Regions from separate parts of the Acidovorax sp. 69 genome, predicted to be linked through region 2. Evidence: predicted binding sites of a transcription regulator. Region 2 holds the regulator's gene; each other region holds the start of a gene.
What was found. Region 2 encodes NrdR, which represses ribonucleotide reductase genes. Its sites were predicted from a motif close to CACNANATNTNGTG; they were not measured.
Positions count from the first base shown of each region.

Region 1 (10,489 bases), 930 kb from region 2:
GTGCGCGTGGATTCGCATGCATACACGAACTACTTTGTGCCCCCCAACTACGACTCGATGATTGGCAAGATCATCGTGCACGGCGATACGCGCGAACAGGCCCTGGCCCGCATGCGCACGGCGCTGTCAGAGACGGTGATTGAAGGCATTAATACCAACGTGCCACTGCACCGCGAGTTGATGGTCGATGCCAAGTTCATGGCTGGCGGCACCAATATCCATTACCTGGAAGAGTGGCTGTCGCAGCACAAGCGCTGATACTGCCCTTGTGCGGTCGCATACAACATGCTGGCTCCTGGCGACGGGTGCCAGCATTTCATTTTTTCTGAGAGGCGCCTATGTTTGAGCTGAGTCTGATGTGTCCTGAGGACCGTATTGAACCGGTCAGCGATGCGCTGGATGCGCTGGATGCGTTGAGCGTGTCGGTGGAAGATGCCGACGCTCAGACCGATGCCGAGCAGGCGTTGTTTGGAGAGCCTGGCATGCCGCCTCCCAAGGAGGGTTGGCAGCGCAGCCGCGTGGTTGCGTTGTTTCCTTCAGAGGTGTTAGCCCGCGAGGCGCAGCAACTGCTGGTGGTGCAGGATTTTTTTGTGGGCTGCCAGGTGCTTGGTGTGGCGCAGGTGCCCGAGCAGGATTGGGTGCGGCTGACCCAGTCGCAATTTACGCCCGTGGATATCACGCCTGATTTCTGGATCGTGCCCACCTGGCATGAATTGCCAGCGCAGGCGGTACGTAGCATCCGGCTGGATCCAGGGCTGGCTTTTGGGACCGGGACCCATCCTACGACGCGCATGTGTCTGCGCTGGGTAGCACGCAACGGAGCCGCACAACTGGCGTCGGGCAATCCGCTGGGGCGGGTTTTGGACTATGGCTGCGGTTCGGGCATTTTGGCCATCGGTGCTGCAAAGTTCGGGGCGACGGATATTGATGCCGTGGATATTGACCCCGCTGCGGTGGAGTCTACGGCCCAGAATGCGAAGGCCAACGAGGTGGTGTTGCAAGCAGGTTTGCCTCACGCGGCACAGGGCGAATACCAGACTGTGTTTGCCAACATTCTCGCCACGCCCCTTCGGGTGCTGGCACCCCTGTTATGTGGCCATGTAGCACCCGGTGGGCATCTTGTTCTTGCCGGCATCCTGGAGCGGCAGGCAGATGAATTGAAAGAGGCCTATGCGCCTTGGCTTCCTCTGGAAGTGGCCGATGCCGAGGACGGCTGGATTCTGATGACTGCCAAGCGCTGAGCCCGCGCGTGCTTCGCTTTGGCTGGGGTGGCACGACCCCTACAATCCACGGCTGATGAGCCAGATCACTCGCTGCCCGTCCTGCGCCACATCCTTCAAGGTTGTGGCGGACCAATTGCGCATATCGGAAGGATGGGTGCGCTGTGGCCAATGCAAAGAGGTATTTGATGCCTCGGCGCATTTGGTCCCATCGGCGCCCCCGGCACTTTTGCCAGATATGTCGCTGACCGATGCGCGGCCGCCCTCAGTCCCGGTGGCGCGCAAGGTGGATGCCGCACGCGCATGGGGCGATGGGGCTGCGTCACCTGTTGTACCTTTTTCAGGCGTTGTCTCTCGCCCAGTCGCGGAGGGTGCCGGATTCTCGGATCCACCGGTGGGTGCTCTAGGCGGCCCGCGCGGTGGGGATGCTCTGCCGCCCGCGTTGTCTGCAGCATTCACACCAGTGCTCGATATTCCCAGCCCTGCAGTGCCCGCATTTCTAGCCGCGGGGGGAATGGGGTGGAGTTGGGTACCGATGGCTTGACTCTAGAGCCCACCACGCCGTTCGCTTGGCGCTCTCCGCCGTCGCCTTCGCCCGCAGCATTGAGTGCCTCTGACCGGCTGACGCGCCCGCGCAGGGCTGAGGCCGCCGCTTTGGCAATCCCCGCCGTAACGTTGATGCCTGGGCTGGAGGATGTTGTACTTCCCGCTGTTTCGTTGCCTGCATCGTCGTTGTTGATGGATACGGCACAGCCGACGTTGCGCGGAGGATACGAGCTGCCTTTTGCCGATCAGCGTGATGCTGACTGGCCTGGGGATGCAGCAGCCCCTGCGGTCACTGAGGCTGCCGTGGAGTCCGGCCGCGTCGGCCCTGAGAGAGACATCCAGACACCACCCACACCGCTGAATGACATTGAGCGTGGCCCTGCGCCCACCTCGGTTTCCATCGCTGAGCCCATCGTGGGTTCTTTGCCTTCGGTGGATTTTGTGCAGCAACCGCCGGTGGTGGATTTGCCGGGTGCATTGGCCCTTGAGGGGGATGATCCGCTGGTGGCGGAGTTGCAGGCCAGTTCGCGCAGCGCTGCTCGCACGAGGGAGGGTGTCTCAGAGTCTGATGAGGTCACGCACGACGCTGATCAAGAAGAGGTCAGCTTTGTGATCGCAGCGCGTCGCAAGGCCTTTTGGCGCAAACCGGCGGTGCGTATCGTTCTTGTGCTGGCAGTCTTGCTGTCGATCCTGGGTCTGGCTTTGCAGGTGGTGGTGCAGGAGCGAGATCACATCGTGGCCCTGGACGCTCGTGCAAGGCCCTGGCTGATGAAACTGTGTGAGTCATTGCGGTGCGAGATTGCCCCGCAGCGCCAGATCGCCGATGTGGTCATCGACAGTTCATCTTTCAACAAAGCCAGGGGTGATAGCTATCAGCTGGCGCTCACGATGAAGAGCAAGGCCGCCATTCCGTTGGCCATGCCGGCGGTCGAGTTGACTTTGACTGATGCGCAGGACCAGCCAGTGCTTCGGCGGGTCCTGCTGCCAACGGACATGGCGGCACCGGCAGAACTCCCGGCACGTGGCGAGTGGGGTACGTCGGTCTCTGTGATCGTGACCACTGGTGGAGCGCGTGTTGCGGGATACCGGCTGCTGGCTTTTTACCCCTAAATTTTCTTAACCGACTGATTCAATATGGCTGCCCTCATTTGTGGTTCCTTGGCGTTCGACACCATCATGACCTTCGAGGGGCGGTTTGCAGAGCAGATACTGCCCGATCAGTTGCACATTCTCAATGTGTCTTTTCTCGTGCCTTCCCTGCGCCGCGATTTTGGCGGATGTGCTGGCAACATCGCATACAGCCTCAAGCTGCTGGGTGGTGAGCCCTTGCCCATGGCGATGCTAGGCAGTGATGGTGCAGAGTACCTGCAGCGACTGGAATCACTGGGCATCAGCGCACGCCATGTGGGGCAGGTGCAGGACACATATACCGCACAGGCCATGATCATGACGGACCGTGACAACAACCAGATCACGGCATTCCACCCCGGGGCCATGATGGAGGCGCATGTCAATCGCGTTGTGGCCGACGTCGGTGTGGGTGTGGGTGTGGGGATCATCGCACCGGATGGTCGTGACGCGATGCTTGAGCATGCGGCTCAGTTTGTGGCGGCGGGCATTCCCTTTGTGTTTGATCCAGGCCAGGGCCTGCCGATGTTCGATGGGCAAGAGTTGGTGCGGTTCATTGCTCAGGCGTCCTGGGTAACGGTCAATGACTACGAGGGGAAAATGCTGTGCGACCGCACGGGCTGGACCCTTGCAGAGATCTCGCGCCAAGTGAAGGGCCTGGTGGTCACGTTGGGCGCGGAGGGTTGCGAGGTCTGGGTGGATGGCCAGAAAACGCACGTGCCTGCAGTGGTGCCTGCCCAGGTGGTTGACCCCACTGGGTGCGGCGATGCCTGGCGTGGCGCCCTGCTGTTTGGCCTGGAAAAAGGCTGGCCGCTGGTGCGTTGTGCTGAGTTAGGTAACCGGGTTGGTGCTCTCAAGATCGCGCAGCGTGGCCCACAGAACTACACGCTGGATTTCACCCCTGCTTAGTTTTGTGTGTTGGCAAGGTTGCGGAAATGTCGTCGGGTCAGGGGGGTGTTGTGTTGCATGTCGCGCAGAACATCCTCCGCAGGCATAAAAAACCCGGTGCGCAGGCACCGGGTTGAGCGTGTGACACGCCAGGATTAAGGCTTGTTGCCCGTAGGGAAAGGCCAAGCAGCCTGAGGGTTCAGGGTGGTCTGTGCTGCTGGAGTTGCAGGGGCAGGGGCCTTTGGGGCCTTCTTGGCCGGTGCAGCTTTCTTTGCAGGAGCCTTGGCAGCGGGTGCTGCCTTCTTCGCTGCTGCGGCCTTCTTGGCGGGAGCGGCTTTCTTGGCCGGTACTGCTGCCTTCTTGGCAGGTGCGGCCTTCTTCGCTGCTACTGCCTTCTTGGCGGGAGCGGCTTTCTTGGCCGGTGCTGCTGCCTTCTTGGCAGGTGCAGCCTTCTTCGCTGCTACTGCCTTCTTGGCGGGAGCGGCTTTCTTGGCCGGTGCTGCTGCCTTCTTGGCAGGTGCAGCCTTCTTCGCTGCTACTGCCTTCTTGGCGGGAGCGGCTTTCTTGGCCGGTGCTGCTGCCTTCTTGGCAGGTGCAGCCTTCTTCGCTGCTACTGCCTTCTTGGCGGGAGCGGCTTTTTTGGCCGGTGCTGCTGCCTTCTTGGCAGGTGCAGCCTTCTTCGCTGCTACCGGTTTTGCCGGTGCAGCCTTTTTCGCTGGGGCAGCCTTCTTAGCGGCTGGTTTTTTCGCAGTTGCCATCATGTTCTCCTTGGGTCAATTTGCAAAGAGCACTTCCTGTCTGCAGTGGACAGAAAGCGATCCATGGAGATGGAGAAGAACTCCATCTCCATGAACACGGGAACGCACCCCACAGCCGCACTCTGAGGCGCTGTCTGTGGCGGGCGTGGTGTAAAAATCCATGGTGGTGTGATGCGAAAAGGCGCTAGTCCCAGGACAGCGCACCACCAGATTGGTATTCAATAACGCGGGTCTCGAAGAAGTTTCGTTCCTTCTTCAGGTCGATCATTTCGCTCATCCATGGGAACGGATTTTCTTCGTTGGGGAAGAGTGTTTCCAGTCCGATCTGCGTGGCACGGCGGTTGGCGATGTAGCGCAGATAGCCCTTGAACATGGATGCATTCATGCCGAGCACGCCACGCGGCATGGTGTCTTCTGCGTAGCGGTATTCGAGTTCAACGGCCTGCATGAACAAGGCCTTGATCCCCGCCTTGAACTCGGCTGTCCACAGGTGCGGGTTCTCCAGCTTGAGCTGGTTGATCAGGTCGATGCCGAAGTTGCAGTGCATCGACTCGTCGCGCAGGATGTATTGGTACTGTTCGGCAGCGCCGGTCATCTTGTTCTGGCGGCCCAGTGCCAGAATCTGTGTGAAGCCCACGTAGAAGAACAGGCCTTCCATCAGGCAGGCGAAGACGATCAGCGACTTGAGCAGCGTCTGGTCGGTCTCGAAGGTGCCGGTGTGGAAGTTGGGGTCCATGATCGCCTCGATGAAGGGGATCAGGAACTGGTCCTTGTCGCGGATCGATGGGACTTCCAGGTAGGCGTTGAAGATCTCGCCTTCATCGAGACCGAGCGACTCCACGATGTACTGGTAGGCGTGCGTGTGGATCGCTTCCTCGAACGCCTGGCGCAGCAGGAACTGGCGGCACTCTGGCGCGGTGATGTGGCGGTAGGTGCCCAGCACGATGTTGTTGGCAGCCAGCGAGTCTGCGGTCACGAAGAAGCCGAGGTTGCGCTTGATGATGCGGCGCTCGTCTTCTGTCAGGCCGTTGGGGTCTTTCCACAACGCGATGTCGCGCGTCATGTTCACCTCTTGCGGCATCCAGTGGTTGGCGCAAGTGGCGAGGTATTTTTCCCACGCCCACTTGTACTTAAATGGCACCAGCTGGTTGACGTCGGTTTGGCCGTTGATGATGCGCTTGTCGGCGGCGTTCACGCGGCGGTACGCGGTTGCGGCGGCAGGGGCTGCTTGCGGCGCTGCAGATGCAGTCATCGACGCGTGCACTTCTTGCAGGGAAGGGGTCTGGAAAGGCAAAGGCGGCTGTCCCGCCGGGTGGCTCTTGTTCAGTCCACCGTCCAGTTGATTTTGCGATGAGGGCTTGACTTCTTCGTCCCAGGTCAACATAGATTTTCCAGTGTTCGGATTATGAAAGCAGTGCTGCAAAAAGAAAAGCACTGAAGCGTTGTGCAGCAACGTTTTGTTGCTTCACAGCACATGCGCGACGCTTCGAATGCATGCGAGCCGTCGCGCACGAAGTTTTTATTGGCAGGCTTCGCAGCCTGGATCGTCGATGGGAGAAAACTGAACGTCTGTGGCGGGCACTGCTGCGGCTGCTTCCATCGCGTGTTGTTTGCTTTGCGTGGGCGCAAATGCACCGGTTGGTGCTTCGTCATTTCCCGAAGAAACCGAGTTGAGCTGGCGCGTGTTCACCGTGCTCATCTCGACGTGCGTGGCACTCTGCGTGCGCAGGTAGTACGTGGTCTTGAGGCCGCGGATCCAGGCCAGTTTGTAGGTGTCGTCGAGCTTCTTGCCCGACGCGCCTGCCATGTAGATGTTCAGGCTCTGCGCCTGGTCAATCCACTTCTGGCGACGGGATGCGGCTTCGACCAGCCACTGCGCCTCGACTTCAAACGCGGTGGAATACAGGTCCTTGATGTCTTGCGGCACGCGGTCGATGGGGTGCAACGAACCCTTGAAGTGCTTGAGGTCCATTATCATCACGTCGTCCCACAGGCCCAGGCGCTTGAGGTCGCGCACCAAGCCGCCGTTGATGACCGTGAACTCTCCCGACAAGTTGGACTTGACCGAGAGGTTGCCGAACGAAGGCTCAATCGATGCGTCCACACCGATGATGTTGGAGATGGTGGCTGTGGGGGCGATGGCGACGCAGTTGGAGTTGCGCATGCCGTCCTGGGCAATCTTTTTGCGCAGGGCATCCCAGTCCAACGTGACCGAGCGGTCCACTTCGACGTAACCGCCGCGTGCCTTGGCGAGCATGTCCAGCGTATCGGGGGGCAGGATGCCTTGGTCCCACAGCGATCCTTTGTAGCTTGCATACTGGCCGCGTTCTTTGGCCAGTTCAGTGGAGGCCCAATAGGCGTAATAACAAATGGCTTCCATCGAGCGGTCGGCAAACTCCACGGCCTGTTGAGACGCATAAGGAATGCGCAGCTCATACAGGCTGTCCTGAAAGCCCATCAGGCCCAGACCCACAGGCCGGTGACGAAGATTAGAGTCACGGGCTTTCTTGACGGCGTAATAGTTGATGTCGATCACGTTGTCGAGCATGCGCATGGCGACCTTGATGGTCTTCTTGAGCTTGTCGTGATCGAGTTGACCATCCTTGATGTGTTGCAGCAGGTTGACCGAACCCAGGTTGCACACAGCAGTTTCGGTGTCGCTGGTGTTGAGTGTGATTTCGGTACACAGGTTAGACGAATGCACTACACCAGCGTGCTGCTGGGGCGAGCGCACGTTGCAGGCGTCCTTGAAGGTGATCCAGGGATGGCCCGTCTCAAACAGCATCGTCAGCATCTTGCGCCACATGTCGGTGGCCTGCACCGTCTTGGCAGGTTTGATCTCGCCGCGCGCGGCCTTCTCTTCGTAGGCCACATAGGCCTTCTCAAAGTCAGCACCGAACAGGTCGTGCAGGTCTGGTACGTTGGAGGGCGAGAACAGGGTCCAGGTGCCCTTCTCCATCACGCGGCGCATGAAGAGGTCAGGAATCCAGTTGGCCGTATTCATGTCGTGCGTGCGGCGGCGGTCGTCCCCGGTGTTCTTGCGCAGTTCCAGGAATTCTTCGATATCGAGGTGCCAGGTTTCCAGGTAGGTGCAGACAGCGCCCTTGCGCTTGCCGCCCTGGTTCACGGCCACTGCCGTGTCGTTCACCACCTTCAGGAAGGGCACCACGCCCTGCGATTCGCCGTTGGTGCCCTTGATGTGCGAGCCCAGTGCGCGCACACGGGTCCAGTCATTGCCCAGGCCGCCAGCAAATTTGGACAGCAAGGCGTTTTCCTTGATCGACTCGTAGATACCGTCCAGATCGTCGGGCACCGTGGTCAGATAGCAGCTCGACAGTTGCGAGCGCAGCGTGCCACTGTTGAACAGTGTGGGCGTGCTGGACATGAAGTCAAAGGACGACAGCACTTCATAGAACTCGATGGCGCGGGCTTCGCGGTCTGCTTCATTGAGTGCGAGACCCATGGCTACACGCATGAAGAAGGCCTGGGGCAACTCGATGCGACTCTTCTTGACGTGAAGGAAGTAGCGGTCGTACAGGGTCTGCAGGCCGAGGTAGTCGAATTGCATGTCCCGCTCAGCCTTGAGCGCACTGCCCAAGCGTTGCAGGTTGTACGTCAGGAGGCGCTCGTCCAGCAGCTCGTTTTCCACGCCCTTCTTGATGAATTGGGGAAAATATTCCAGGTACGCGTGACCCATTTCATCTTGGGTCACATCCTTGCCAAGGACCTCGCGCACGATGGTGTGCAGCAGCAGGCGGGCCGTGGCGTAGGTGTAGTCAGGGTCTTTCTCGATCAGCGTGCGGGCGGCAAGGATGGATGCCTTGTAAACCTCGTCCATGGGCACGCCGTCATACAGATTGCGCATGGTTTCTGCCACGATGGGATCAGCTTTAACGTCTGCGCCCAGATTCACGCAGGCCGATTCGATCAGTGCCTGCAGGCGGCCCAGGTCCAGCACAACGCGTGCGTCACCGTCTATCACGTGCAGCAGTGGTGTGGATGGGGCGGGGGCTTGTTGTTCCGTCTGGCGAGCGCGCTCTTGAGTGCGGCGTTCGCGGTACAGCACATAGGCGCGTGCGACTTCGTGGTTTCCGCCGCGCATGAGGCCCAGCTCAACCTGGTCCTGTACGTCCTCAATATGGAAGGTGCCACCGCCGGGGCGCGAGCGTACCAGCGCACGGGTGACGTTGTGGGTCAACGTGTCAACGACTTCGCGAACGCTGGCTGAAGCGGCGCCCTGCGTTCCATGGACCGCCAGAAAGGCCTTCATCATCGCCACTGCGATTTTTTGCGGCTCGAACGGCACCACTGCGCCATTGCGGCGAATGATCTGGTAATGCGCGAACGAATTGTTGGTCCCCGCAAGCGTGGCCTGGGATGCGGAGGCATCTGCAGGCGTCGCGTGGGTAGTGGAAGGCGTATTCAAAGCAGCTTGCATGGGTGTCCTCTTCTGTGGGCTGTCTGGGGTAGGCGGGCGGCGCGGGTGCCGTCGCAATGTGCGAGTGGTGCGATCGACTTCAGTCTGTCGCACACTATATATGGTGTGTCGTGAGTGTTCAAGACACTACCGGTAGTGTACCGTCGGAACTGGTCTGAAAAAGAGAAGCGGCCTGTGGCAAGCCCGACGAGATCGGCCAACGACCTCGCGGAGAGCCCTTGCGGGTACTGTGGTTCTTGCTAAAAGTCACGCTGTGGCGTGTGATGGCGGCGGATTTCCTTCGCCAAGCCGCGTGGCGCTTGGGTGACGCATTTTGTGCAAATGCACAAAGAAAAATATTGTGTTGACGCGCCGCTGCGACAGTGTTTTTTGCGGGGCAGCAGTCTTTAGGGCTGGTGTGGTTCCGGGAACCGGCGCAGGGGCCAGTCCAGAGAATTCTTCAGGCAGACCCAGTCGAACCCAGAGCCTGGATCCTGCTTGCGTCCAGGGGCAATGTGCTCATGTCCCGCAATGTGTTCGATGGGATAGCGCTGCGCAATGTCCAGACAAAGTTGCGCCAGCGTTTGGTACTGCGCAGATTCAAACCCCTGACCCTCCAGGCCCTCCAGCTCGATGCCAATGGAATCGTCGTTGCACTGGCCGCGTCCGCGATAAAACGATTGTCCTGCGTGCCAGGCACGCAAGTCGCAGTCCACAAACTGCCATGGCACGCCGGCTCGGTCGATAAAAAAATGCGAAGAAACCTGAAGGCCCCGAATACCCTGGTAATAGGGATGTACGTCCCAGTCCAGGGTGTTGGTGAACAGTTGCTGCACTGCGCCCGTGCCATATTTTCCCGGCGGCAGGCTGATCGAGTGCACTACGATCAGATCGATATGGTTCTTGGCGGGGGGGCGCGCGCCATGATTGGGTGAATCCAGTCTTTTGGCTGAGCGGTGCCAGCCTCCCTCCCAGGGTGACGTCGCCACCGTCGATGCATCATCCGATGTCGTCATGCGGGTCTTGGTCGTTGGGGACGGCGATGTCCAGGCGGGCAATGCGATAGCGTATCTGGCGCAGGCTGATACCCAGCCGAGCTGCCGTGGCGGTGCGGTTAAAGCCCGCTTCTTTCAGTGCGCGGATCAGTATGTCCCGCTCTTGCTGATCCAGCCATGCTTGCAGATCGCTCGGTAGTGGCACCGTGCAACCTGCGTTGATAAGGGGAGGGCCGGCCTGCGTGTCTGTCGCACTTGGGTAGGAAGACGGCCCGGAAGACAATGCCGTTGCAGGAGTACCTTGGCGGGTCCCCAGGGCATCTGCCGCGCCTGATGGCCAGTCAACGTGTAACTCATCTCCATCGCTGAGCGCCACGGCGCGGTGCAGCAGGTTCTCCAGTTCCCGGACGTTGCCTGTCAGGGGGTGGGCTGCAATCGCATCCAGTGCGTGTTCGGTGAGTGCTGGCACGGGCGTCCCGGAATCTTGGGCAATTCGTGCCAGCAGCGCGGTACACAGTGCGGGCAAGTCCTCACGCC
Region 1 covers NZ_PGEP01000001.1:1,034,330-1,044,818, forward strand. The annotation lists gene accC (acetyl-CoA carboxylase biotin carboxylase subunit) at 1-258, shown strand, start outside; gene prmA (50S ribosomal protein L11 methyltransferase) at 339-1,241, shown strand; gene CLU85_RS23590 (zinc-ribbon domain-containing protein) at 1,297-1,764, shown strand; gene CLU85_RS04810 (DUF3426 domain-containing protein) at 1,875-2,876, shown strand; gene CLU85_RS04815 (carbohydrate kinase family protein) at 2,901-3,803, shown strand; gene CLU85_RS04820 (histone) at 3,938-4,540, opposite strand; gene CLU85_RS04825 (ribonucleotide-diphosphate reductase subunit beta) at 4,725-5,924, opposite strand; gene CLU85_RS04830 (ribonucleoside-diphosphate reductase subunit alpha) at 6,060-8,978, opposite strand; gene ampD (1,6-anhydro-N-acetylmuramyl-L-alanine amidase AmpD) at 9,365-9,973, opposite strand; gene CLU85_RS04840 (sigma-54 dependent transcriptional regulator) at 9,957-10,489, opposite strand, start outside.
Region 1: a site for NrdR is predicted at 9,071-9,084, ahead of CLU85_RS04830 (ribonucleoside-diphosphate reductase subunit alpha). Genes of this name have one in related genera too.

Region 2 (10,489 bases):
CCAGGCTGGCGAAGAACAGCTCATGGGCTGGCTTCAGGCCCGGCAGGTAGAAATGGTGGGCATGCCCATCGAGCCCGAAGCCAGCGAACGCGCCACCGCAGCCAACCCCAAGGATCTGCCCAAGGAGCAGGCTGCCGTCGCATTCTGGTTGAGCAAGAAATACCGCGTGGCCCCCGAGCCGCTCAGCGTACTGGTCGCTGAAGCCTATGAGATCGGCACCCGCGCCAAGATCGACCCGACGTTGATCTTGGCCATCATGGCCATTGAGTCGAGCTTCAATCCATTTGCGGAAAGCGCGGTGGGCGCCCAAGGCCTCATGCAGGTCATGACCCGCGTGCACACCGACAAGTACCAGAATTTCGGTGGCCACTTTGCGGCTTTTGACCCCGTGAGCAATTTGCGCGTGGGAGTCAAGGTCTTGCAGGAGTGCATTGCGCGTGCGGGCTCCCTGGAAGGTGGGCTGCGCTACTACGTGGGTGCAGCCAACATGGCCGACGATGGTGGTTATGCCGCCAAGGTCATGGCCGAGCATTTCCGCCTGCGCCAGATAGCAGGTGGCCGGGCAATACCCATCAGCCCTCCGCCCTCTTTGTCAACACAAGCGCCCGTGCAGAGCATTCCAGCTGCTGCGCCACGTGCTGTGACACCAGCCGCCGCCGACAAGGTGGCCCTTTTATCAGGCCTTTGAGGCCCGCATGCAGGCACTGCGTCCATGCCTCTTGTTGATAAAGCTCTGACGCTCGGCGTCGGCTACACTAACGGGGTACGCGACTGGCGATAGGCGCTGCGCTCTCGAATACGGGGTGTTGCCGCTGACGTGGAAACCAGCAAGAACCTGCTTCTTGTGAACCACTGGGAAGCGTGCCGCACGGGGGTTCATCCCTTCTGCGTTCAGCCGTTCGCCTGGGCAGCCCTTGTTTCAAGGGACACAAGTTCATAGGACTGCCAATCATGTACGACCGCAATATTCTTGTCGAACAAACCGACCCCGAACTCTTTGCCGCCATCCAGGCTGAAAACGCCCGGCAGGAGCACCACATCGAGCTGATCGCCAGCGAAAACTACGCCTCCCCCGCCGTGATGTGGGCCCAGGGCACCCAGCTGACCAACAAGTACGCCGAAGGCTACCCCGGCAAGCGCTACTACGGTGGCTGCGAGCATGTGGACGTGGCCGAACAACTGGCCATCGACCGCGTCAAGCAGATCTTCGGCGCCGAAGCCGCCAACGTGCAGCCGCATTGCGGTGCATCGGCCAACGAGGCCGTGTTCCTGGCCTTCCTCAAGCCCGGTGACACCATCATGGGCATGAGCTTGGCCGAAGGCGGCCACCTGACACACGGCATGCCGCTGAACATGTCGGGCAAGTGGTTCAACGTGGTCTCTTATGGGCTCGACGCCAACGAAGCCATCGACTACGAAGCGATGGAAAAGAAGGCCCACGAAACCAAGCCCAAGCTGATCATCGCGGGTGCCTCGGCTTACAGCCTGCACATTGATTTTGAGCGTTTTGCCAAGGTGGCCAAGGATGTTGGCGCGATCTTTATGGTGGACATGGCCCACTATGCTGGCCTGATTGCCGCAGGCGTGTACCCCAACCCCGTGCCGCACGCTGACGTGGTCACCTCCACCACGCACAAGAGCCTGCGTGGCCCCCGTGGCGGCATCATCCTGATGAAGGCCCAGCACGAAAAGGCCATCAACAGCGCGATCTTCCCCGGCCTGCAAGGCGGCCCGCTGATGCACGTGATCGCCGCCAAGGCGGTGGCTTTCAAGGAAGCGCTGCAGCCCGAGTTCAAGACGTACCAGGAACAAGTCGCCAAGAACGCCAAGGTGGTGGCCGAGACGCTGACCGCGCGCGGCCTGCGCATCGTGAGCGGTGGCACCCAAAGCCACGTGATGCTAGTCGACCTGCGCGCCAAGGGAATCACCGGCAAGGAAGCCGAAGCCGTGCTGGGCGCCGCCCACATGACCATCAACAAGAACGCGATCCCCAACGACCCTGAAAAACCGATGGTGACCAGCGGCGTGCGCATTGGCACCCCCGCCATGACCACGCGCGGCTTCAAGGAAGACGAAGCACGCATCACGGCCCACCTGATTGCCGACGTGCTGGACAACCCGCGCGACGAAGCCAACATCGCCGCGGTTCGCGCCAAGGTCAATGCGTTGACCGCTCGCTTCCCCGTCTACGGCTAAATCCGCAGCCAAGAGCCATGAAGTGCCCCTTCTGCAGCCACCTCGAAACGCAAGTCGTTGAAACGCGGGTGTCTGAGGATGGGGTCTTCATCCGCCGCCGCCGCCAGTGCGGCGCGTGCGAAAAGCGCTTTACCACCTACGAGCGGCCGGAAGTGAACTTCCCGGCCATCGTGAAAAAGGATGGTCGCCGTATCGAATACGAGCGCGGCAAGCTGCTTGCTTCTTTCAACCTGGCGCTGCGCAAACGCCCGGTCAGCACCGATCAGATCGACAGCGCCATCGAGCGCATCGAGGAAAAACTGCTCAACCTGGGCCAGCGCGAAGTGATCTCCAGCCGCATCGGCGAACTGGTCATGCGCGAGCTCAAGAAGCTCGACAAGGTGGCCTACATCCGCTTTGCCAGCGTGTACCGCAGCTTTGAAGACATTGACGACTTCCGCGCCATGGTCGATGAAGTGCGCAAATAGGCACGTTAAGCCTGCGCTCCTGCCCCTGGAGCGCATAAATCAAGCATTTTGGCCACCAGCGCTTTTGCGGCATGCGTCGACAGCTATCAATTTAAGATCCAATTGAACTTGTAGTAAGTCGGGTTCACCTTCCGCCTAACTCAGCTGTCGCTGACGCTGCACGGCAGACGCTATCAAATAAATAGCTATGAATGCTTTATATAAAAGCACCGGCGCCACTTTTTGCTCAAAATCTGGCGGGCATCATGCCGCAGGCCAGCGCATAGTGGAAACGGCGCCATGAACGCGAAATGCGAGGCTGAGCCCGCACTGTTGCCTGGGCTGCATCTGCGGCGACGAAGGCCGGACCCTAATCGTGCAGTGGGGCCATCCCTGCCTTGCTGACGGTAGCCCTGGGCTGTGCAACACAGCCACAAATTCAGCCTTCACGATCCCGCTGCTGGGTGTGGCCCGGGGCGGCGAGTCCCGGATGAATGACTTGGGCCCGGCATGCGGTTACTGGTGGCTACCGGCTTGGTCACCGGCTTCCATCCCTGCGATAGCTGGCGCCCCCGCGCTACCGCAGAGATGGACCCCATGCCACTGGCGTGCAGCACTGACCCACCTCAGCGGGCAACGCGCGTAATGCGGTCCGTCGCAGGCAGGGCCACCGGGCTTTGCAGACGGAAATAAGCCTCCAGCGCATCCAGATCCAGCGCGCCCACACGGCGATTCACTCCTTGGGTCAGTACCGTGAAGTTGTCGCCGCCGCTGTCCAGAAAACTGCTCATGACCACGCGCACCGACTGGACGTCCGCCACCGGCACGCCGTTCAGTACCATTTGGCTGATGCGTGCACCGGCAGGCTGACTCAGGTCGAAGCGGTAGCTGAAGCCGCTGGAAACCGACAACACACGGGGACGATGCAAGGTATTGCCGGCACTGGCGAACTGTTGCTCCAGCACAGCGCGGATCTGAGCCCCTGTGAAGGTCTTCACCACCAACTGGTTACCAAAAGGCTGCACTGCATACAACTGGCCAAAGCGCACCAGCCCCTGTTCATCAGGTACCAGGTCGGCGCGCAGACCGCCGGGGTTCATGAGCGACAGCTGCGCTCCGCCGTCTTCGGGCGCCCGCGTGGCCCACAGTTGCGCATCGGCCACCAGGTTCCCCAGCACGGTCTCCAGCGCCGCATTGGGCTGGCGCCGCATAGGCCCTTGGGCTTGACCCACGGGCCGCTGGGCCAGCGGCACAGCAGCGGCACGGTACGTGTCGATGATCTTCTGCACGCCTGCGTCGGGGGGGAACGCGGGCACGGCAGTGGTCAGGGGCACAAAACCCTGGGCGCCCGTGAAGGCCTCGCCCTGCACCACCACATTGCGCGCTGTTTTGCGAACCACGCGGCGGGTCTGGGTATCCACGCGCAGCTGAATGTCGGTGAGCAGCGTGCCGTACTGGCCTGCGCTGGTCAGCAAGAAGGGCTTGGCGGCATTCACGCGGCTGTAGTCGCACACATAGGCCTGGTGTGTGTGGCCGGAGACCACCACATCCACGGCCGGGTCAAGGCGCTCCAGGATGGGCACGATGTCGCCCGACAGGCCTGAGCAGCTGCTCTCCTGCACACCCGCCTTGGTGCCGCCGCCTTCGTGAATGGCCACCACGATCACATCCGCCCCCTGGGCCCTGAGCTGAGGGATCAAGGCATTGGCCGTGGCCGCCTCATCCTCAAACCGGAGCCCCGCCACGCCCGAAGGGCTCACCATGGTGGGTGTGGCCTGGAGCGTGAGGCCGATAAAACCCATGGTGACAGTGACACCGCCTTCGGTGAACCGCTTGAGCCCCGTGGCGGGCAGCAGCGTGTGTCCGTCCTCACGCACCGTGTTCGCGGCCAGCAGGCCAAATTGAGCGCCTTCGAAGGGTTGGCTGATCCGGCAAGGCTGGCGGTTGGTGAACTTCTCGCAGCCCCCATGCTGCAGACGCAGCAGCTCACGCCAGCCCCGGTCGAACTCGTGGTTGCCCACCGCATTGAAGTCGATCTGCATGCGGTTGACGGCCTCAATCGTAGGCTCGTCCAAAAACAGCGAAGACATCAGCGGCGATGCGCCTACCATGTCGCCCGCCGACACCACTGCATGGTGCTGGGACTGTGCCTTGAGGGCTGCCATGGCGCTGGCGAAATACGCCATGCCCCCGGCAGGCACCAGCACCGGGCCTGCAGGCCCATGCACTGAGTGCGCCATGTGCGGCGGCTCCAAGTTGCCATGCAGGTCATTGAAGCCAATGAGGGTGATCTCGATGTGCGACGGTGCGCCACGCGCCCCCGGCGCAGGCGTCGTGCTGCTGCAGCCCGCCAGGGACAGCGCCATGGAGGCCAGAGCTAGGCTACTGGCGGCGCCCCACACTGACCAGCGAGCGCCAGCGGGACGGCCAGGGGCCCTGAACCAACGTTTGCACATGCGAAGTGACCGCCCCGTGGGGAGGGTAAGAGATGGGGTTAGAGAAACGACGCCTGGATAGGCGGTACTGGCGGCACCACATCGCCACACTGGGCGCGGTGGCGCAGAGCGTGGTCCATGACTACCAGCGCTAGCAGCGCCTCAGCGATGGGCGCGGCACGGATGCCCACGCAGGGGTCGTGGCGGCCCTTGGTGATGACCTCGGTGCTATTGCCATGCACATCAATCGACTCGCGCGGGCTGATGATGGAGCTGGTCGGCTTGATGGCAATGCTCACCTCCAGGTCCTGCCCGGTACTGATGCCGCCTAGCACGCCGCCCGCATGGTTGGTGCGAAAACCCTGGGGTGTCATCGAATCACCGTGCATCGTGCCCCGATGGGCCACGCTGGCAAAGCCGGCACCAATCTCCACGCCCTTCACAGCGTTCAGGCCCATCATGGCGTGGGCGATGTCGGCGTCGAGCTTGTCATACAGCGGCTCGCCCAAGCCCACCGGCACGCCCGTGGCTTGCACGCGGATGCGGGCGCCACACGAATCGCCCGCCTTGCGCAGGGCGTCCATGTAGTCTTCGTATTGCTGCACGTCGGCCACAGGGGCGAAAAAGGGGTTGCTCTGCACGTGGTCCCAGCTCTCGAACGGGATGGCCAACTCGCCCAGCTGCGTCATGCAGGCGCGGAACTGCACGCCGTACTGCTGGGCCAGCCACTTCTTGGCCACCGCACCGGCGGCGACGGTAGGGGCAGTCAAACGGGCCGAGGAACGGCCACCACCACGCGGGTCGCGGATACCGTACTTGTGCCAGTAGGTGTAGTCGGCATGGCCGGGGCGGAAGCTCTCGGCAATGTTGCTGTAGTCCTTGCTGCGCTGGTCGGTGTTGCGAATCAGCAGCGCAATCGGGGTGCCCGTGGTTTTGCCCTCGTACACGCCCGAGAGGATCTCCACCGCGTCCGGCTCGTTACGCTGCGTGACGTGGCGGCTGGTGCCGGGGCGCCGCCGGTCCAGGTCTGCCTGGATGTCGGCCTCAGCGAGCGGCATACCGGGCGGGCAACCGTCAATCACGCAGCCAATGGCCGGGCCGTGGGATTCACCAAAGTTGGTGACTGCGAATAGGGTGCCGAAAGTATTGCCGCTCATGGGGCGCGATTATTCCAGACACGCAGCGTCAAGGATGCGTTTGCCGCTCCCTTTTCCCAATTGGCGAATGCCTTTGCGGGGGATATAGTCAATCAGAGAACAATGTAAGGAACCGCAATTGATACAAGTGTTCGCAGCGTCACGGTACGCACAACGGTTTCTGGCACGCGCGTTGGTGGCCCTGGGTGCGCTGGCAGCCTCTGCACAGGCGAATGCTCCGCTGGACGTGCGCATTGCACTCGTGATCGGCAATTCAGCCTACTCCGGCTCCGCTGCGCTTTCCAATCCTGCCAATGACGCGAAGGCAATGTCGGCGCAACTGCGCAAACTGGGCTTTCAGGTTCTTGAATTGCGTGACGGATCGCGCAGTCAGATGGCCGAGGCGATAGACGATGTTCGCAAACGGCTTCAGGGCAAAAGCGGGGTCGGCATGCTGTATTACGCTGGCCATGGAGTGCAGATTGACTGGCGCAACTACATGGTGCCGGTCGATGCGCGCCCCAGGAGCCAGACTGAAGTGGTGGCACAGGCGGTCGATGTGGATGCGGTGATCAACGCATTCAAGCAGGCGGGCAACCGCGTCAATATTTTGGTCCTTGACGCCTGCCGAAATAACCCCTTTGAGGGCACAGCGTCGGTCAAGGGGTTGGCACAGATCGATGCCATACCGGGGACTTTTCTCGCCTATGCCACTGCGCCAGGCAATGTTGCTGACGATGGGGAAGGCAGCAACGGCCTGTACACCACCTATTTGTTGCAAGAGCTGGCCAAACCCACCACTCGCATCGAGGATGTCTTCAAGCGTGTGCGCCTGCAGGTACGGAAAAAGAGCAACGGCAGTCAGATTCCATGGGAAAGCACGAGCCTGGAGGAGGACTTTGTATTCAATGACGATCGGGGACCGGGTGAAACACTGGCCCTCGCACGGCCACCTAAACCCAAACCAGCAGAACTTGATCAAAAGTTTTTGCGTGAGAAGGCCGAGTGGGATCGCATCAAAACATCGCAAAACCCTGACGACTTCTATGCCTTCTTGCAAGCCTATCCCAGCAGCGCCATCAGCGAGGCAGCACAAAGCCGACTGGACCAGCTCTCCAAGCCCCAGATCGCAGCCACTCCAGTGCAGGGGCGCCAGTCGATACAACGGGACGTCCGGCTTGGCGATGAAATCGAGTACGTCTATCACGACTACCTCACGAAGCTAGAGACACGCCGGGAGACCCTGCGCGTCACATCGATCAAGGACGGGGTTGTCGAACTCAACAATGGTGAGCAGATCTTGACGATCTACGGCGGTCTTGTGCGCAATGAAATAGGCAGCGAATTCGACCCGCCCCTCCAATCGCTGCCTGCTGATGATTTTCAGATTGGCAAGAGATGGGTCAGTCGGTCACAGCAGACCGTCCCCCCAGACTCGCCGGGCTGCGCGGTGAAGCAGGGTGGGTGGAGCAGGACATGAAGGTGGCGAGCTACGAACAGATCACTGTGGCGGCGGGCACGATGTACGCATATCGGATTGAGGCCACTTTGCGAACGCAGTTCGGAGCCTCCGGCACACTGACCTATTGGGTCGCCAGCAACGGTGGCGTTATCAAATTCATCCGCAACGTCAAAATCAGCCGGCCCAATGGCACGGTCCTGGATAGCAGCTGGATCCGCGAAGTTGCACGCGTCCACAAGCCACGCTGAGGTGGGGGCATCGGCGCTTGCCCCAGGATATATTTCTGGACTGCAAAGATAGTACGGTCCCTTGGGCACACCGGTGGCCTGCACACGGGCCGGGGCGGCGCCGGCCCAGGTCCAACTGAATGTTGGCCTCCGCGAGCGGCTTACCGGGCGGGCAACTGTCGGCCACGCAGCCAATGGTCAAGCCGTGGGATTCACCAAATGGGTGACTGCGAATAGGGCACCGGAAGGATTTTCGCCCGGGACGCAGGCTTGTCCCAGAGCCGTGCCCCCAAGAACACTCACCGGTTTTGCGGCAGCGCACCATCAGCGCCAGAATCGCTACCCTTGGGGGCACAGTCAACATAAACATGACAGAACGGACACTTGGTGCTTGGCATCACCATGCCCGCTTGCTAGGATCAGTCAAAGATCTTTGGGACATTCATGCCCGTCTCCGCACCGCCAACGCCCGGCCCCTCAGTCCCCGACGCTGCATCCCAGCTTTCGACGCTGGCAGATGCGCCCCTTCGCAATGCACTGGATGCGAGTGACAACGCGATTGTGATGACCAACAGCGCCAAGCGCGTGGTGTACGTCAACCAGGGATTTACACGCCTTTTTGGTTTTGAGCCCGAGGAAATGCTCGGGAAGTACCTCAGTCAGGTACTGCTGGGTCCGTACTCGGATCCGGCATTGTTGGCCAGCATTCGCGACAACGTCACAACGCAAGGCCAGTTCCACGTCGAAACCCTGCTGTACAGCAAGACCGGGCAGCCACGCTGGGTATCGATGGTGATCAATGCCTCGGACGAGGCATCGGGCGGCCCGGGAGGCAGCGTCACGATCCTGACGGACATCACGCTCACCAAGATGCATGAAGTGCTGCAGACCCGGGTGCTAGAGGGCATGGTCAGCGAACTGCCCCTGCGCGACTTGATGGCGCTGGTGTGCAGCGAGGTCGAGCGCATTGCCCCCGAGGTCACTGCTTCTATTCTTGCCGTGGATGCGCAGGGCCAGCTGCACCCCCTGGCAGCACCAGGGCTGCCGCCCTCCGTCTGCGACGCCCTTGACGGCCTGCCTATTGGCCCCCAGGTAGGCTCCTGCGGCACGGCGGCCTACCGGAACCAGCCGGTCATAGTCACCGACATCAGCACAGACCCTTTGTGGACCGACTACCGCGCCTTGTTCGCGCCCACCGGCTTGCAGGCCTGCTGGTCCAGCCCCATCCGCAACCACCAGGGCACACCGATAGGCACCTTCGCGTTTTATTTCCGCGAGCAGCGTGAGCCCGATGCACTGCACCAGCGTCTGGTGGAGGTCTGCCTGCACCTGTGCGCCCTGGCAATCGAGCGCGACGCCACGCACCAGCGCATTCACCAGCTGGCATTTTTTGACGCACTGACGGGTCTGCCCAACCGCGCCATGTTCTGCAGCAGTGCGGAGCGTGCGCTGGCCAGACTGCAGCAGGACACACACCCTGGCGCCCTGCTGTTTCTGGACCTGGACCGCTTCAAGCAGGTCAACGACACCCAGGGACATGCGGCGGGCGACGCACTGCTGTGCGAGGTGGCAACTCGACTGACGCAGTGCCTGCGTGCGCGCGATCTGATTGGCAGGCTGTCCGGGGACGAATTCGTGCTGCTGCTGTCCGAATGCTCTACCGAGCAGGCTGTGCAGGCGGCCCACCGCATGCTGGAAGCCATTGCCCAGCCGCTGGAGATCAACGGCCAGGTCAATCTGCCCCATGCCAGCATCGGCATTGCCATGTTCCCGGACGATGGCGCCAGCATCGACATCCTGCTGCGCCACGCCGACCAGGCCATGCACCAGGCCAAGAGCGATCACCGGCACAGCCTGCAACTCTTCAGCGCCGAAATGAACCGCCGCGCGCAAAAGCGCGCCTCGCTGGAGCGCGCCTTGCAACAAGCCCTGGCCGAACGGACCCTCACCCTGCACTACCAGCCCCAGGTGCTGAGCCGGTCACCGGGTACTCTGCACGGAGTGGAGGCACTGGCGCGCTGGAACCACCCGCAGTGGGGCATGGTGCCGCCCTCACAGTTCATCCCCGTGGCAGAAGAAGCAGGCTTAATCCACACCCTGACGCTGTGGCTGCTGGACGAGGCCTGCAGGCAACTAGCGGCGTGGCGCGCGGCGGGCCACCATGTGCCCTGTGTGGCAGTGAATCTGTCGGGCCGCAGCTTTCACCTGCCCGAGTTTGCGCAAGAGATTGGCGAAGCATTGCGGCGCCACGGCCTGCGCGCCAGCGATGTGCTGCTGGAGATCACCGAAAGCGTGATGATGGACGCCAGGCCAGTCACCCTGACCAATATCGACACGCTGCACCAGCAGGGCTTCAAGCTGTCGCTGGACGACTTTGGCACCGGATACTCCAGCCTGAGCTACCTGCACCGCCTGCCCATCAGCGAACTCAAGCTGGACATGGCATTCGTGCAGGACCTGACCACCAGCCCCACAGCGCGCGCGCTCACGGTGTCTGTGCTGAGCATCGCGCACAGCCTGGGCATGGTGGTGGTTGCCGAAGGGGTGGAGACCACGGGACAACAACAGTGGCTGCAGGCCCACGGTT
Region 2 covers NZ_PGEP01000001.1:1,959,478-1,969,966, reverse strand. The annotation lists gene CLU85_RS09000 (lytic transglycosylase domain-containing protein) at 1-688, shown strand, start outside; ZMP/ZTP riboswitch at 758-916, shown strand; gene glyA (serine hydroxymethyltransferase) at 952-2,196, shown strand; gene nrdR (transcriptional regulator NrdR) at 2,214-2,663, shown strand; gene CLU85_RS08985 (bifunctional UDP-sugar hydrolase/5'-nucleotidase) at 3,269-5,008, opposite strand; gene aroC (chorismate synthase) at 5,137-6,234, opposite strand; gene CLU85_RS08975 (caspase family protein) at 6,362-7,693, shown strand; gene CLU85_RS23105 (hypothetical protein) at 7,690-7,923, shown strand; partial or broken gene CLU85_RS23320 (chorismate synthase) at 8,012-8,181, opposite strand; gene CLU85_RS08965 (EAL domain-containing protein) at 8,347-10,489, shown strand, end outside.

Region 3 (10,489 bases), 3.0 Mb from region 2:
AGGGCGTTGGCCAGCAGCGCGTCGATGGCCTGGTGGCCATCGCTGCCCACCTCGCCGGGCGCCGTCTTGTTCCACACGTAATCGCGCTCGGGGCGGCGGCGCAGCGGGCCGAGGTAAACAATGCCCTCCAGCTCGCGGCGCAGGGCCAGGCTCAGGTCCTGCAGATGGGCGCCGTCGCTGCCCAGCAGGGCCAGGGCCTCGGCGCTCAGGGCGATGGAACGCTCGGGCGCCAGTTGCGGGCCCTTGCCGCGTGGCCGGGGCTCGTCGTCCACATGGATGGCGTAGGCGCCGCGCTCACGCCGCACGGCGCGAAAGCGCCGCGCCACGGTGGACAGCTCCAGCGCCTGGATGGCCACGGCCCCGCTGGCCGTCTGCCCGTAGCTGCAGGCAAAGCGCCCGTCGCGCACGCGCTCGCCCTCGGGCCGCTGAAACGACAGCGCGATGGAGAACTGGCGCGGCGCCGCCACACCGCGCGAAAGCACCGCGTCAAAGCCGCCAAAGTGAAAGTAGTCGTTGGCCTCGTCGCCGCCCAGGTTCAGGTGGATGGTGCGGTCGGGCGAGGCCACGGTCTGCTTGAGCAGCAGCAGGCTTTGCAGCAGCGTGGATTTGCCCGACGAATTGGCGCCCAGCAGCATGGTCACGGGCGCCAGCCGCACCGGGCCGCTGTCGCGCCAGGCCTTGACGTTCTGCAGGTGGAGTTGGTCGATCATGGTGAACCCATCTTAGGGCCTTGCAATTTACTGATAAGAATGACACCTAACGCTTATCTGGTAAGCGCTGATAGCTATATATTTAGTAGCTAATCTTTCAGCGCCAGACGGCGCGCCAGCTTGTGCAGGTTGCTGGCGTCGATGTCCAGCTCGCGGGCTGCACGCGCCCAGTTGCCGGTGTGGCGGGCCAGTGCAGCCTGGATGCGCTGGCGCTGGCAGTCATCGACGGCGTCGCGCAGCGTGCACGGCGCCAAGGACCCGGGCCCGGTCGCTGCGGCCGCAGGGGGCAGCGGCGGCGTGGCGCTGGCGTGCGGCGCGGTGGAAGTGCCGGGGGCTTGCAGGCCATCCAGGTCGAGCAGGGCGGCCTCCAGTGTCACGATGTCGTTGCGGGCGGCACCGCGGCTCAGGGCCTTGAGGGCGGCGCGGCTCACTACATGCTCCAGTTCGCGGATGTTGCCGGGCCAGGGGTAGCGGCGCAGCGCGTCCTGCGCCCCTGGCGACAGGCGCAGGCTGCGCAGGCCCAGCCGGGCGCGGTTCAGCTCCAGAAAACGCCCTGCCAGCAGCAACGCATCGTTGCCCCGTTCGCGCAGCGGCGGAATGGGTACGGGGTACACCGACAGCCGGTGGTACAGGTCGGCGCGGAAGGCGCCATCGCGCACCTGCTCGCGCAGGTTGCGGTTGGTGGCGGCGATCACACGCACGTCCACACGCCGGGGCCGGTCGGCGCCCAAGCGCTGGATCTCGCCGTTCTGCAGGGTGCGCAGCAGTTTGGCCTGCACGGCCAGCGGCAGCTCGCCCACCTCGTCGAGGAACAGCGTGCCGCCCTCGGCCGCTTCGAAGCGGCCCGGCCGGTCGGCCACCGCGCCCGAGAATGCGCCGCGCACGTGACCAAACAGCTCGCTCTCGGCCAGCGACTCGGGCAGGGCAGCGCAGTTCACATGCACGAGCGGGCGGGCAGAGCGGGGGGACTGGCGGTGCAGCAGGCGCGCAAACAGCTCCTTGCCCACACCGGTCTCGCCCAGCAGCAGCACGGGCAAGTCCGAGCCCGCCACCACCGTGAGCTCGTGCACCAGCCGCAGCAGGGGCTCGCTCTGGCCGACGATCTCCATGTCGCCATCGCCCGCGCGGGTGGCGCGCTCGTCGTCCACGCTGCGCGCGTGGGGGGCGCTGCGCAGCGCCTGCACCTCGCGCTCCAGCCGCGAGATGCGCACGGCCGCCTCTACCAGCACCTTGCAGTCGGCCAGGGCCGCGCGTGCGGCCTCGCCAAAGGTGCCTGTCTGCAGTGCGTCCAGCGTCAGCACGCCCCAGGGCTGGCCGTCCACCTGCAGGCTGATGCCCATGCAGTCGTGCACCGGCAGGGGCTCGCCCACCAGGGTGTCGAGCAGGCCGTCGTACGGGTCGGGCAGGGTGCTGTCGTGGTCAAAACAGGTCACCTCGCGCCGCGCCAGGATGGCCGCGAGCCGGGGGTGCTGGCCCACGGCAAAACGCCGGCCCAGCGCCTCGCGCACCAGGCCGTCCACGGCCACCGGGCGCAGGTGGTCCTCTTCGAGCTGCAGCAGCGCCACAGCGCCGCAGTGAAAACGCATGCGCAGGTGGTCCACCAACCGCTGCAGGCGCACGACCTGGGGGAGATCGGTGGCCAGGTCGGCCAGCAGAGTGCGGTGGTCCATGGTGATATTTACCTTTGTTGGGTGAATTAAACCCTATCGGGAGACGGTCAAAAAAACCATGACATTTGTAAGTGGTTGATTTGAAAGACCTACAGCCCTGGCCCGGCGCTTGCGATGTAGGCAGTGACACCGATTCACTCATTCAGAAAAACCATGACACCAAGACCCCGACACCAACCGGCCCCATGTGCGGCCAGCGCACGCTGGCGCCGCCCCGTCCTTGTCCTATTGAAGCAGGAGGCCCGCCATGGGTAACTACCGCAAGCTCTGGTTCACGCTGATCGGCGTGCTCATCGTCACCTTCAGCCTGCTGGGCTACTACGGCGCCGAGGTCTACCGCACCGCGCCGCCCATCCCCGCCAAGATCGCCACGGCGGGCGGCGAAGTCCTCTTCACGCACGACAGCATCCTTGATGGCCAGACCGCCTGGCAGTCGGTGGGTGGCATGCAGCTGGGCTCCATCTGGGGCCACGGCGCCTACCAGGCGCCCGACTGGACGGCCGACTGGCTGCACCGCGAGCTGCTCAACTGGCTGGAAGTAGCTGCCGAGCGTGCGCATGGCAAGCCCTTTGCCGACTTGGACGCCGCCGCCCAGGCTGTGCTGCGCGACCGCATGAAGACCGAGTACCGCACCAACACCTACCACCCTGAGACGGGCGTGGCGACGGTGTCCACCACGCGGGCCGATGCCATTGCGATGACAGCGCTGTACTACGACCAGCTCTTCAGCGACGCGCCCGCGCTGCACACCACCCGCGAACACTTCGCCATGAAGGAAAACACCCTGCCCAGCCCCGAGCGGCGTGCGCAGATGACGGGTTTCTTCTTCTGGACGGCCTGGGCCGCCGCCACCGAGCGGCCAGGAACCACCGCCACATACACCAACAACTGGCCGCACGAACCGCTGATCGGCAATAAGCCGACCGCCGAGAACATGGTGTGGTCGGTGATGAGCGTGGTCGTGATGATGGCGGGCGTGGGCTTCCTCGTGTGGGGCTGGTCCTTCCTGCGCAAGCACGACGAGGTGGAACCCGTGCCACCCCAGCACGACCCGCTGTCGCGCGTGCCGCTCACGCCGTCGCAGCGCGGGCTGGGCAAGTATTTGTTCCTCATCGTCGCGCTGTTCAGCTTCCAGGTGCTGGTGGGCGGGTTCACCGCGCATTACACGGTGGAGGGGCAGCAGTTCTACGGCATCAACGTGTCGCAGTGGTTGCCTTACTCGCTGGTGCGCACCTGGCACATCCAGAGCGCGCTGTTCTGGATCGCCACGGGCTTCCTGGCTGCCGGCCTGTTCCTCGCGCCGCTCATCAATGGCGGCAAGGACCCGGCCTACCAGAAGCTGGGCGTGGACATCCTGTTCTGGGCACTCGTGGTGGTGGTGGTCGGCTCGTTCACGGGCAACTACCTGGCGATCGCGCAGATCATGCCGCCCGAGTGGAACTTCTGGCTGGGCCACCAGGGCTATGAATACGTGGACCTGGGCCGTCTGTGGCAAATCGGCAAGTTCACCGGCATCGTCTTCTGGCTGGTGCTCATGCTGCGCGGCATTGTGCCGGCGCTGCGCACACCCGGCGGCGACAAGAACCTGCTGGCGCTGCTGACGGCGTCGGTGGTGGCCATCGGCCTGTTCTATGGTGCAGGCTTCTTCTATGGCGAACGCACCCACCTGTCGGTGATGGAGTACTGGCGCTGGTGGGTGGTGCACCTGTGGGTCGAAGGCTTCTTCGAGGTGTTTGCCACCACGGCGCTGGCCTTCATCTTCTCGACGCTGGGGCTCGTGTCGGTGCGCATGGCCACCACGGCCAGCCTGGCCTCGGCCTCGCTGTTCATGCTGGGTGGCGTACCCGGCACCTTCCACCACCTGTACTTTGCGGGCACCACCACCCCGGTGATGGCGGTGGGCGCGGCCTTCAGCGCACTCGAAGTGGTGCCGCTGGTCGTGCTGGGCCACGAGGCCTGGGAACACTGGCGCCTGCAGCACCGCACGCCCTGGATGGCCCGCCTGCGCTGGCCGCTGATGTGCTTCGTGGCCGTGGCCTTCTGGAACATGCTGGGCGCGGGTGTCTTCGGCTTCATGATCAACCCGCCCATTGCGCTGTACTACGTGCAGGGCCTGAACACCACGCCGGTGCATGCCCATGCCGCGCTGTTCGGGGTGTATGGATTCCTGGCGCTCGGCTTCACGCTGCTGGTGCTGCGCTACATCCGGCCGCAGCTGGTGTTCAGCGAGCGCCTGATGAAGACGGGCTTCTGGTGGCTCAACGCCGGCCTGGTGCTGATGATTGCCACCAGCCTGTTTCCCATCGCCCTGTTCCAGTTCCACGCCAGCGTGAGCGAAGGCCTGTGGTACGCCCGGGGCGAGGAGTTCATGCAGCAGCCCTTTATCCAGACATTGCGCTGGGTGCGCACCTTCGGCGACGTGGTCTTCATCGTGGGCGCGCTGGCCATGGCCTGGCAGGTGGTGAGCGGCGTGTTTGGCTCGCGCGCTCCTGCGGCAATGGCCGGGGCGTACCTGGCAGAGTCCCGCCGCTGACAAGACAGACCCGAGAGTCCCGCACAGACCGCCCATGTTGCCGCCGCCACAAGCGGCTGCAACACAGCAACCCCTCATGCTTCTTCTTCACATCCCACAAGGACATGCCATGAACCTCGACAAATTCAAGCACCAGCACACCGACATCCTGCGCAGCATCGCCACGCTGCGCGCGCTGGCCCAGGCGGGCGTGGAGGGCCATGCCACCGCCATCGCGCAAGGCATCGTCGCGATGAGCGGCACCATCAAGCTGCACCTGGCCGTGGAAGACCAGGTGCTGTACCCGGCGCTGCAGCGCGGCGACAACGCCGATCTGGCGCGTTTGGGTCGCCAATACCAGAGCGAGATGGCATCGATCGCCAGCGCCTACGATGCGTTTGCTCGCCGCTGGAACACGGCCGAGAACGTGCGCCGCGATGCGCAGGGCTTTCGCGACGAGGCCAACGTGGTGCTGCGCCGCGTGTTCGAGCGCATGCAGCGTGAGGACCATGATTTCTATCCCCGCATCGAGGAGGAAGAAACCGCCGCCTGCCATTGAGCGGCCGCGCAACCAGGCGGTCGCGGCGCAGTCCCCCAGGTCCACCACGCTCAGAAGAACAACGCACCTTTTCAACGCGCACCCCGTTGTGCTCCAGCGTGCTACGGCACGCACCCCCATCCATCGGTAGGGCCTGACGGCACCTTCCTTTTGCCGGCCTTGTGCCGGCTTTTTTTTACCTCCGCTTACCGCCCTGCTTGTGTTTGATCAAACTACCTATAGTGTTTGATAGGTATCGTGGACACCATAGGTAGTGTTTTTAATCCGATTCATTGATTGGTCGATTCCATGGCGTCCACCCTTGTCACCTTGCCCCGCGACGTTGTTTTGCGCAGCGGCCAGCGCGTTCCTTTTGATGCCGAACGCATCCGCGCTGCGCTGGCCAGTGCGGGCCAGGCATCGGGCGAATACGACGCCGAAGAAGCGGTGCTGCTCACCGCGCAGGTCACCAAGGTGCTGATCCACCGCTTCCACGGCGAGGCGCCCTCCGTCGAGCAGATCCAGGACGTGGCCGAGCAGACGCTCATCGCCGCCAACCACCTGGCCACGGCGCGCGCTTACATCGTCTACCGCGAGCAGCACGCCACGCTGCGTGCCGACAAGCAGACCCTGGTCGACGTGGAAAGCTCCATCAACGAATACCTCACGCGCGCCGACTGGCGTGTGAACGCCAACGCCAACCAGGGCTACTCGCTGGGCGGGCTCATCCTCAACGTGTCGGGCAAGGTCACGGCCAACTACTGGCTGTCGCATGTGTACACGCCCGAGATCGGCGAGGCGCACCGCAATGGCGACATTCACATCCATGACCTCGACATGCTCAGCGGCTACTGCGCGGGCTGGTCGCTGCGCACGCTGCTGCACGAAGGCCTGAACGGTGTGCCGGGCAAGGTGGAGGCGGGGCCGCCCAAACACATGAGTTCCGCCGTGGGGCAGATCGTCAACTTCCTGGGCACGCTGCAAAACGAGTGGGCGGGCGCGCAAGCGTTCTCGTCGTTCGACACGTACATGGCGCCGTATGTGCGCGTCGATGCAATGGACTACCCAGCCGTGCGCCAGTGCATTCAGGAGCTGGTCTACAACCTCAACGTGCCCTCGCGCTGGGGCACCCAAACGCCGTTCACCAACCTCACCTTTGATTGGGTGTGCCCCGAGGATTTGCGCGAGCAGGTGCCCGTGATCGCGGGCCAAGAGATGCCGTTTTGCTATGGGGATCTGCAGGCCGAAATGGACCTCATCAACCGCGCCTACATCGACGTGATGACCACGGGCGACGCCAAGGGCCGTGTGTTCACCTTCCCGATCCCCACCTACAACATCACCAAGGATTTCCCCTGGGAGAGCGAGAACGCGCAATTGCTGTTCGAGATGACGGCCAAGTACGGCCTGCCGTACTTCCAGAACTTCATCAACTCCGAGCTGGAGCCGAACATGGTGCGCTCCATGTGCTGCCGCCTGCAGCTCGATTTGCGCGAACTCTTGAAGCGCGGCAACGGCCTGTTCGGCAGCGCCGAGCAGACGGGCAGCCTGGGCGTGGTGACCATCAACTGCGCGCGGCTGGGCTACCTGCACGCGGGCGATGAAGCAGGGCTGCTGGCCGCGCTCGACCGCCTCATGGAGCTGGGCAAGCAGAGCCTGGAGACCAAGCGCAAGCTCATCCAGCGTCTCATGGACCAGGGTTTGTTCCCCTACACCAAGCGCTACCTGGGCACGCTGCGCAACCACTTCAGCACACTGGGCGTGAACGGCATCAACGAGATGGTGCGCAACTTCACGGCCGACCTGCACGACATCACCAGCGACTGGGGCCACGCCTTCGCCCTGCGCCTGCTCGACCACGTGCGCGAGCGCATGACGCAGTTCCAGGAAGAAACCGGCCACCTCTACAACCTGGAGGCCACGCCCGCCGAGGGCACCACCTACCGCTTCGCCAAGGAAGACAAGAAGCGCTGGCCTGCCATCCTGCAGGCAGGCACCGCGAGCCAGCCGTACTACACCAACTCCTCGCAGTTGCCCGTGGGCTTCACCGACGACCCGTTCGAGGCGCTGATGCGCCAGGAGGCCCTGCAATCGAAGTACACCGGCGGCACCGTGCTGCACCTGTACATGGGCGAGCGCTTGTCCAGCGGCGCGGCCTGCCGCGAGCTGGTGAAACGGGCGTTAACGAACTTCCGCCTGCCCTACATCACCATCACGCCCACGTTCTCGATCTGCCCCACGCACGGCTACCTGGCGGGCGAACACCCGTTCTGCCCGCGCTGCGACGAAGAGCGGCTGGCGGCCAAGCGTGCGGCGCTGGCTGCCTGAGCCAGGTTGTTTTCCAAGAATATGAATCAAATGGGCCTGCAGCGCATATTCATAAAGCGCCAAATGCTATTGATTTCATAGTAATTCAACAGGGCAGGATGGACCCTCGTTCACTCCACGCCCTGTTGCCCCAGGGCGGCGCAGCGCCCGCTGCAGCCCGCTTTTTCAACCCCCAGGAGCACACATCCATGAGCCACTTTTCCACCACTGAACACGCCGCCATCGCCGACGTCCCGCTCACCGACGCAGAGCGCCAGCCCTGCGAGGTCTGGACCCGCGTCATGGGCTACCACCGTCCTGTGTCCAGCTTCAACGTGGGCAAGCAGGGCGAACACCAGGAGCGCCAGTTCTTTGCTGAATCGGCCTGTGGCCGCTGACCTGGAAACACGCAGCCTGCAAGGCAGTGCGTCCGGCACCACCGTGCCGATCGCTGTCAGCAGCGGGCAGTCGCTGCGCGTGGGCGGCCTCACGCCGCTCACCACCATCGACTTCCCCGGCCGCCTGGCGGCGGTGGTCTACTGCCAGGGATGCCCCTGGCGCTGTAGCTATTGCCACAACCCCGAATTGCTCGATGCTGCGGCCCCCACCGCCACGTCTTGGTCGCAGGTGCTGGCATTTCTCGAAAGCCGCCGGGGCCTGCTGGATGGCGTCGTGTTCTCGGGCGGCGAGCCCACGCTGCAGGCCGCGCTGCCCGCCGCGCTGGCCCAGGTCCGCGCGATGGGCTTTGCCACCGGCCTGCACACCGGCGGCATGTACCCCGAACGCCTTGCGGCGGTGTTGCCCTTGCTCGATTGGGTGGGCCTGGACATCAAGGGGCCCAAACATCACTACGACGCCATCACGGGTGTGCCGGGCAGCGGCGTGCGTGCGTGGGAGTCGCTCGGTCTGTTAGTGGCCAGCGGCGTGCCGCATGAATGCCGGACTACGTGGCATTCGGGGCTATTTAGTGCAGAGACCTTGTGTGAATTGGTCACTGCACTGTCCGATCAGGGCGTGGTCTGCTGGGCACTTCAGGAATGCCGGGGGCCCTCTGGAGCGCACTGGACCGTGACATCACAGCAAGCGATTCGATGGGCCGCACAATTTGCCACTTTTGCACTGCGCAGGCAGTAGCTGCCAATGGGGGGCAACCATGTGCCCCCGGAGCTCAGTTTAAAGAGCTGCTTGTAGCGATTTCACCCATATGAAAACGCAACGCAGGGTGCTCGACCACGGGCTGCTGCTCTTCTGATTTGTATACCAACCCTGTGCCTACGCCCTGTGGGTTGGTGAGTCTGCGAATGGACAAGAGCTGTTGGGTGCCGGTGCCTGAACGCTGGGAATACCCTTCACCTTCATTCACGCTGTAAGCGAAAACATAAGACCTCAGAAGCTGTCCTTGGGCGTTGATTTTGATGCAAAGCACCGTGCCAGATAGCCCGCCCGACGTCTGATGCTCACAGCCAAACAACCCGTCGGATGACACGACAAGGCCATTGCCATTCGAGGTCGGTCCCAGGTTGCTTTTCAGTTGCACGGCATCCGCGACAAGTCCTTCAGACCCGAGAGAAGTCAGACTCCATATGCCCACCAGGCTCGACGCTGCAAATGGGTAGCCGAAGTTAAATCGGGAGATGGCCTTTTCTGATTCGCCTGGGAGAGTGATATAGCCTGTTGCCCCACTGGTGAAGCGAAAACTCACCGTGCCTGCATTGCCAGCTTCCTTGCCAGAGAGTGGACCACTGCCCAGGTAGCGGCCTCCGGTGTAGCGGATCAAAGGGGCCGAGACCTGATCATTGGAAATTTTGCCGGTTGCCAGATAAAAAGTGGGTTGGCCACTGCTCTCGTACGCATACATCTGCATGACGAATGTGTCGTTCTGAACGTCAAGAGCCAATCCTCGGCCCGGTTTGCCATCTAGTTCTGAGCTCACAACCCAGGTCCCTGCTTGCGGCGCGAAGGCCTGTGCCAGGCTTGTTCCTGTGAGCAGTGCTATAGCCACCAATTGCTTGAAAAACATCGACTTACCCTCTCCTGATTGCGTGAGTTGACTGTTGAAGTGCCGGGCCGAATGTATCCCGGTTTCGGAGAGTTGTAACGAATTCTTTCGCAGCGTGGGCCGGCGGTTTGGTTGGAGCGTCTTGCCCCTGAGGCTTCACTGTTTTTTCGAGGCACTGATGCGCGAGGAGCATGGCCAGTTCAAGTACATCGGCAGCACTGTGTTGCACCCGCAAATGGTGCGAGCGCTTGTTCTTTATGCACCACTTGGCATGCAGGCCTGTTCCCAACCGACGAACTGCAGGTGCTGGGCCATGCGCTGGCCAACGCCGGTGCGGCGCAGTGGAAGGTGCAGCCCTGCAACGTTCCGGGTCAGCCCACGGATGCACGACAAAAATAAAGCGACCAGGGCGGCCACGTGGTGTCGTAGGCCGCCCTGGTCGCTTGGGTTGCGTTGGGGATAAGCGCTGGTTTTAGCTGCGGCCGGGCACCCAGCCGAGCAGGCCCGGTTCTTTGCGCCATTCATTGGCAAACACCACCAGGGAGGCCACCGCCCAGAACACGAGGTACTCCACGCCGGACTTGTTCCAGTACCAGCCTACACCGTTGACGATCATGATCGCGCCCGCAGCCACCACCATCAGGCCGACGGACAGCAGCGCTGCGTACTTGGTGAACACGCCCAGCAGCAATGCCACCCCTACTGCCAGCTCCATGGCGCCGGACAACACGACGAACACCTCCGGCGGCTGGA
Region 3 covers NZ_PGEP01000001.1:4,922,104-4,932,592, reverse strand. The annotation lists gene CLU85_RS22695 (DUF3696 domain-containing protein) at 1-710, opposite strand, end outside; gene norR (nitric oxide reductase transcriptional regulator NorR) at 800-2,380, opposite strand; gene CLU85_RS22685 (nitric-oxide reductase large subunit) at 2,628-4,913, shown strand; gene CLU85_RS22680 (hemerythrin domain-containing protein) at 5,023-5,451, shown strand; gene CLU85_RS22675 (ribonucleoside triphosphate reductase) at 5,740-7,758, shown strand; gene nrdD (anaerobic ribonucleoside-triphosphate reductase) at 7,947-8,135, shown strand; gene CLU85_RS22665 (anaerobic ribonucleoside-triphosphate reductase activating protein) at 8,179-8,871, shown strand; gene CLU85_RS22660 (hypothetical protein) at 8,906-9,757, opposite strand; gene CLU85_RS22655 (DoxX family protein) at 10,209-10,489, opposite strand, start outside.
Region 3: a site for NrdR is predicted at 5,694-5,707, ahead of CLU85_RS22675 (ribonucleoside triphosphate reductase). Genes of this name have one in related genera too.